Linked DNA regions of Pseudovibrio sp. M1P-2-3. The main gene of each other region encodes a partner of the protein of the gene in region 2 in a complex. Links are inferred from orthologs where the notes say so. Each region holds a gene or a part of one and is shown on either strand. Other genes may lie near its edges.

Evidence for each region.
Region 1: the proteins of accD (region 2) and P6574_RS19005 are in contact, whole or in part, in a solved structure (PDB 8UXZ), measured with the Escherichia coli proteins. The link is inferred for Pseudovibrio sp. M1P-2-3 from one-to-one orthologs.

What each region holds. Positions count from the first base shown.
Region 1 is NZ_JARRCW010000001.1:4,312,674-4,317,221, forward strand. Bases 1-2,802 are described here. They hold P6574_RS19005 (acetyl-CoA carboxylase carboxyltransferase subunit alpha), read left to right. Parts: upstream 1-824; coding sequence 825-1,781; downstream 1,782-2,802. Other genes in these bases: P6574_RS19000 (DUF3108 domain-containing protein), read left to right, coding at 1-649; P6574_RS19010 (murein L,D-transpeptidase family protein), read left to right, coding at 2,012-2,802. Outside these bases: more of P6574_RS19010, read left to right, coding at 2,803-3,154; P6574_RS19015 (carbohydrate kinase family protein), read right to left, coding at 3,691-4,548; ispG (flavodoxin-dependent (E)-4-hydroxy-3-methylbut-2-enyl-diphosphate synthase), read right to left, coding at 4,547-4,548. UniProt on the Escherichia coli protein: Component of the acetyl coenzyme A carboxylase (ACC) complex. First, biotin carboxylase catalyzes the carboxylation of biotin on its carrier protein (BCCP) and then the CO(2) group is transferred by the carboxyltransferase to acetyl-CoA to form malonyl-CoA.
Region 2 is NZ_JARRCW010000001.1:4,544,413-4,547,207, forward strand. It holds accD (acetyl-CoA carboxylase, carboxyltransferase subunit beta), read right to left. Parts: upstream 1,966-2,795; coding sequence 1,036-1,965; downstream 1-1,035. Other genes in the region: P6574_RS20075 (bifunctional folylpolyglutamate synthase/dihydrofolate synthase), read right to left, coding at 1-893; trpA (tryptophan synthase subunit alpha), read right to left, coding at 2,039-2,795.

The sequences.
Region 1 (4,548 bases), 230 kb from region 2 along the record:
CGTAGAGATGGAACCAGCTGGAATTGGCACACTTTTCTCCACTGGAAAAGGCGGAGCACGTGCAAAAGGATGGGTCTCCAGTTCAAAAGTTCTAGCTTCCCGCTATGAAATGGCTTCCAGCACAACCAAGCGTGATTTTTATGTGAACTTGAAACAAGCTTCCGGGCATATTCACCGGGCTGAAGTTCGCCCAGGTTTCAAACCCTCTAAAACAAGAATTAAAGTCACAAAAGAGCACATCAAAAACGCTCTTGACCCACTAAGCGCAGCCTTAATGCCAGTCAAAGTCCAAAGGCATGCACTAAGCCCGAAGGCCTGTGAGAGGACCCTTCCCATTTTTGACGGGTGGGTGCGCTTTGATATTAAGTTAGAGTACAAGGAAGTTCGTCATATTTCTAACAGTGGCTATGAAGGCCCAGTCGTCATTTGCAAAGCGAAATGGATACCTGTTGCCGGGCACAAACCAGAGCGAAAAAACATCAAAATGCTCTCTAAGTCTAACAAAATTGAAGTCTGGCTGGCACCTATTTCTCAAAAAAGAGTTTTAATACCCTATAGAATTTCTATCCCAACGGGAACTGGGGCACTTGTAGTTGAAGCGAGGCAACTTACCTTACCCACTAGCGGTAAACGGGCGGCCGCTCAGTAATTTTATAGCAATTTTACGACAAAAACTTGCTGAGGCAGGCCCCCACGACCAGATTTATGCCTGAATCCCTTGACAGAAGGGCGCGGTAACGCCAGTGTCTCGCCAACTTTAGGCGCAGACATTATGCGTTCTTTTGGCATTGCCACCCTGCGAATTGCAACGAGTGAAAAACTATATGCGCAGTTACCTTGAATTTGAAAAACCAGTTGCCGACCTAGAAGGCAAGGTTCAAGAGCTCAAAACCCTCGCTGAAAGCGGTGAAGCTGTTAATGTTGACGAAGAGATCAATAAGCTGCAAGACAAATCCGCCACTGCTTTGAAAGCGCTCTACCTTGAACTTACGCCTTGGCAAAAAACACAAGTAGCACGACACCCTGACCGTCCCCATGCTGAAGACTACATAAGCCGACTTATCTCAGACTTCACACCACTTGCCGGAGACCGAAACTACGCTGAAGACCATGCTCTAATTGCAGGACTTGGCCGTTTTCGTGGCCAGTCGGTAGCTGTTTTAGGTCAGGAAAAAGGTAACGATACAAAAAGCCGGCTGCATCGTAACTTTGGTATGGCTCGCCCGGAAGGTTACCGGAAAGCTGTGCGTATCATGGATATGGCAGATCGTTTTGGTCTTCCGGTCATTTCCTTTGTTGATACGGCCGGGGCTTACCCAGGCGTTGGAGCTGAGGAACGAGGACAAGCTGAAGCCATTGCCCGTTCGACTGAAAAGTGCCTGAACTTAACCGTCCCCAACATCTCCCTTGTTATTGGTGAAGGTGGCTCAGGCGGGGCCATTGCCATAGCAACAGCTAACCATGTTGCAATGCTCGAGCACGCCATTTACAGCGTCATTTCTCCGGAAGCTGGCGCCTCTATTCTTTGGCGGGACAGCGCTAAGGCTCAAGAAGCCGCCAATAATATGAAAATTACAGCTCAAGATCTTCTGCGCCTCAAAGTGATTGATGAAATCATCAATGAGCCGATTGGCGGCGCACACCGTGCCAGAGACACTGTTATTGATCGGGCCGGTACAACAATCGAAAAAGCACTCGCACGCTTAAGTGAACTAGATGCGAGCGGGCTGAAATCTCAAAGACGAGAAAAGTTTCTGGCGATTGGTAGAAGTCTCGGCTAAAGCCAACGCTTCAAAACCTATTGTTGGTAAAGGCATGGAAAATTACCATGCCTTTTTTCCTACATAAAGTCGCCTCATAATAATCATAATCAAGTTTCCTCTAATTGGATCATATCGGGTCGGTCTTCTCTAACTTTTGATAAACCTAGATTCATTAGTATTCTTGACATGAAGACTGGCAGGCTTCGGGGGAGTTAGATTTGCCAGTGAATTAACTTAGGGGCGTATTCATGTTTTCACCATTCATCGCTGGCTTGAAAAATATGACCAGACCGTTGGCTGCTATTGCACTGGCATCTACACTGATTGCGTGCCAGGGCAGCGAATATATGGGTGCGAAACATGAAAAGCCCATCAGCGACTCCATCAAGCGCAAAATTCAGCGCTACTCCATGGACGAACACTCTCCTATTCTCGTACGACTATTCAAAGAAGAGTCGGAACTAGAGGTCTGGAAAGAAGCTCGCTCCGGTACTTATGAGCTACTGGAAACATTTGAAATCTGTAAGTGGTCAGGAAAACTCGGGCCGAAATTCAAAGAGGGCGACCGACAAGCACCTGAAGGTTTCTACAAGATTTCTCGGGCTCAAATGAACCCAAATTCCGACTATTACCTTGCATTCAATCTTGGCTTTCCAAACAAGTATGATCGTGCACACGATCGCACAGGCACCTTTTTGATGGTCCACGGTGCGTGTTCATCGCGCGGTTGCTACGCTATGACCGATGAGCAAATCTCCGATATCTACGCTCTGGCACGAGAAAGTTTCTTAGGAGGGCAGCGTAAGTTTCAAGTACATGCCTTCCCATTTCGCATGACAGCAAAAAACATGGCAAAGCACTCGGGTAGTGAGCACTACGAATTTTGGAAAATGCTGAAAGAAGGAAGTGATCACTTTGAAGTAACTGGTCGCCCGCCCAAAATTGATGTTTGTGACAAAAAATACGTCTTTAATGCGAACTTAAAGAATTCAGGCGCACGCTTTAACCCTAGAAACTCTTGTCCCGCCTATGAGGTTCCTCAAAGAGTTGCCAAAGCAGTCGCCCAAAAACAATTAAGCGACAATCTCAAAATTCAAGAGTACCAAACAGCATCAGTTCGAAGAAAAGAACGCCAAGATGCTGTTGCCAGTTTCTTTGGAAATGAACAAGGCCCGGCCCGTTCATCCTTAGCATTACAGCAAGCCTCTGGCCCCTCACCTAAACAACCAACAGCTGCACAACTATCATTGGCACCTATACAAAGTCAGGCCGAAAAATCAGAAAGCAAGAAGCAAGGATTTTTGACCGTATTTAATAATTTAATCCCACAGGATGACAATAGATCCGTGCCAACTATCAACGCAGTACCACAGCCCAAAGCGCTACCTTAAAACACTTTGCGCCTCATAGAGTATGATAAGAAATTCTAAGCTATTTGTGTCATGCCCAGATGGGCCACCCTTAAGCCACGGGCATCGCACTGAAAGTTCTTGGGAAACGGCTGAGCAGCTCCAGTCAACAGCCTTTCCGCAATAACAGCACTCGCACAGGCGTCCAACAAGTCTGTCCGACAGGAGCCTTCTGGAGGTGATTGATTAAAGAAATCTGCAAAAAACTAAAGTTGACAAGTATAACCTGCCTCATATCCAGGCCCTATTTACTTGCAATTCCTTTAATCCGCTTTGGTAATTGGATTGGCCTATCTCCATTAAGTCGCCAAAACCCTATTTCAGGGTGAACCTCGTATATGAAACTCTCCAGCTCAGGCTTAATAACTGAATCTCATTCATGAATTCTTGAAAAAGATGAAAAGCTTGTTTGGAAACCTTTTCACCGCCCCTATCCCGACAGCTCCGTAAAATGACTAACCAACCTTCTTGGCAAGCACCCACGCCTGCGACTAGATTTTCCATAATGGGTTTCTCAATTATTTCGGAATAGAGCCTTCAACCACGCGTCTGTCATTCACCAATGCCATGGGCCTGATGAGGGCCTCTTGATTTTGCGAGTACAGTAGTTCTTGCGCACCCATTCGAACACTCTTTGCTGCCAGCTCAAAAACGGAGGCTGCGGATACTTTCAACGCATCTTCATCCCGTTGCCCCTCCAATAGTCGAACAAGCATTAGAGCCTCTAATAGGTAACCATAATCAAAATCTGAGCCGGGTACTTTAGAGTGTTCTACTGACGTGCTCCCCGATGGTCCTACAAGCAAGTATGAGTGCGAATTCCGCCGCATTGCTGGGGCATTTGTAATAAGAACTCTTTCAATTTCAAGGGAACGTGCCGCAGCGATCAGTTCTGCCTCGCAATCAGCTGGAAAGTTTGCATAGTTGGAAATACTCTTCATATCACCAATCAGATAACTGCATATCTGCCCAAGTGAATCTGTATGACCTGCCAAATGTAGTTCTCTAACAGCACTCACACTAAGAAGAGTTTTTAAACTAGTGTTAACGGCAACAAAATCTCTTAAAAGCTGTTCCGTTAATGTCGCCTGGTCCTCCGAATAGAGATTACCAACCAGAACCGCATCAATATCTGTAGCTGAAAAAGCTGTACCAGCACTCTTCAAAAAGTTGGAATTGGCCTCAGTAAATACAGTTTCACCAGCAACTACCGTTGCCGTGGGTATGAAAATAACCCTATGGCCTAGGCGCTCTATTGCAAAAACCGCCCCGCGGCTGCCTTTTGTCGGACAAAGTGACTGTTCTCCTATAAAAAGAACAGTCTTTATAGTTTTTTGAACGGGCGCTGGTAGTTTCCCTCTCTTACTAAATCGCTC
Region 2 (2,795 bases):
GTCGACTCGGGAAGAAGTTTGAGAAGATCTCCCTTGTAAAGGGGTTGCAGGCGGGCTGGCCACTTTGCCTTGCGCAGAGCTTTCTCGCATGATTGCTGTTCATCGATGTCTGACAGAAGACCTGTTGTTCTCAACGCTGCAATTGCAAGGCCAGCATTATCGACCTGATGGTGTCCGGCAAGTTTGGGCATGGAGAACTCCAAGAGTCCCTGCTCATCTTGATAAACCAGACGTCCTCCCTCCTCCCAGCAGACAAACTCCTGTCCGGAGAAATAGATTTGTGCTTGGCACCTTTGTGCCTGTCTTTCGATCACCCTGTGGGGCGCATTGGTCTGCTGTGCACTAACAATAGGTCGCCCCCGCTTTATGATCCCTGCTTTTTCTTTCGCGATGTCCTCTAGGTTATTTCCTAAGAAGTTCTCGTGGTCTTTGGCGATGGGGGTTATCACGCTGACTAAGGGGGTATTAATGACATTTGTTGCATCAAGCTTTCCGCCAAGCCCCACTTCAAGAACCAGATAGTCTGCGCGGTCACTAGCAAAAAGCCACAGGGCGGCAGCGGTGGTTGCTTCAAAGAAGGTAATGGATTGCCCTGCTGCTGCTTTTTCTACAGCTTCCAAAGCCTCAAGAAGCCTTTCATCTTCAACAAACTTGCCTGTTGATCCTAACCGGATGCGTTCGTTGAATGAAACAAGATGCGGAGAGGAGTAAACGTGAACGCGTTTGCCAAGGCTTTCCAATAGAGCACGAATAAATGCGCTTGTGGAACCCTTTCCGTTGGTACCTGCAACGTGAAACACTGGAGGCAGGTGCTTTTCAGGGTTTCCCAAAGCATCAAGCACTCTGGTCATACGCTCCAGCGAAAGGTCAATTTCGGCTGGATGTAATTTCATTAGTCGTTCAAGGGCGTTTTCTACAAGGTTCATGGGGTGCAGCTGCCTTGAGTATTCATTGAAGGGTAAAGAAAAAGTCCGGCTCAACAAGCCGGACTCTATCATAAAACAGGGAAATTGGGAGTTTCTTAGAAAATCACAATTAGCCTTGTGCTGTGCTTTCGGTTGAAGGCAAGACCTCCGTGGAGGGCACATCTGTCACTTCTTGTGGCGGAATACTTTTATCCCGCTTCATCAAAATGTTACAGGTTCGCGAAATGGTTTCTTTTATTTCGTGACGATGAACGACCATGTCCACCATACCATGTTCCCAAAGATATTCGGAACGCTGGAAACCTTCTGGAAGTTTTTCACGAATGGTTTGCTCGATAACCCGTTGACCTGCAAAGCCAATCAATGCACCTGGCTCGGCAATATGCACATCGCCCAGCATTGCATAGGAAGCTGTTACGCCGCCGGTTGTCGGGTTGGTCAGCACAACAATGTAAGGCAGGCCAGCGTCGCGCAGCATTTGCACGCCAACTGTTGTACGGGGCAACTGCATCAAAGACAAAATGCCTTCTTGCATGCGTGCTCCGCCCGAGGCTGCGAACATAATAAACGGTGTCTTGTTTTCGACAGCCGTTTCCATGCCTTTGATGATTGCATCACCAGCAGCCATGCCTAATGAGCCACCCATAAAGGCAAAGTCTTGTGCGGCTGCGGTCATTTCAAGACCATTCACCTTACCTTTGCCCACGAGGACGGAATCATCCAGATTTGTTTTGGCTTTCGCATCTTTCAGACGATCAACATAGCGCTTTTGATCGCGAAATTTGAGTGGATCCAAAGCAACTTCTGGCGTTTCAACTTTATCGTATTTCCCCTCATCAAAGAAATACTCAAAGCGCTTTGCCCCTGAAATGCGCATATGGAAATTAGAGTTTGGAATAACCCATTGGTTAGCTTCCAAATCCCTATGAAATACCATTTCGCCCGTTTCAGGGCATTTAATCCAAAGGTTCTCCGGCATTTCGCGCTTTTCAAGAAAGCTGCGAATTTTCGGTCGAACGACGTTGTTAATCCAGTTCACGGGCAGCCCCGCCAGTTGTTGATGTTATTGTATGTTGGGCAGCACAATACTCTGCGCTGCCAAAGTTGAAAGTCTAGCTTCTAGCTTTTTCGACGCCAGAACGTAAAGACTTTACGATGTCAGTAACCGCAGTTACCGTTTGCGCTGTTGGTTTCTCATTCTGGTCCAAGCTCTTGCGAACTGCTTCAACCAGAACTGAACCTACGACAACGCCATCGGCGTCTTTTCCGATTGTAGCCGCATCTTCGGCAGTTTTAACGCCAAACCCTACAGCAACGGGCAAATCGGTATACTTCTTTATACGTTTAACCGCAGTGGCAACATCAGCTTTATTTTTTATCTCAGAGCCGGTAACCCCAGTTACCGATACGTAATAAACAAAGCCTGATGTATTTTTCAAGATTGTCGGTAGCCGGACATCATCTGATGTAGGTGTGGCTAAACGGATAAAATTCAAGCCCCCTTCAAGGGCTGGAATACATAATTCGTGATCTTCTTCAGCAGGAACATCCACGATGATGAGCCCATCGGCGCCTGCATCCTTAGCTTCTTTAACAAAGTTTGTAGAGCCACGGACATAGATGGGGTTATAATATCCCATCAGTACAATAGGAGTTGTATTGTCCTTCTTGCGAAACTCTCGAACCATTTGCAGGGTTTTATCCATGGTTTGGCCATTAGATAAAGCGCGCTGGCTAGCAAGCTGAATTGGAATACCTTCCGCCATCGGGTCAGAAAACGGCATTCCGAGCTCGATTATATCACTACCAGCAGCAGGAAGAGCACCCAGTATCTCACTTGACACTTCTAAGTCGGGATCTCCAGCCGTA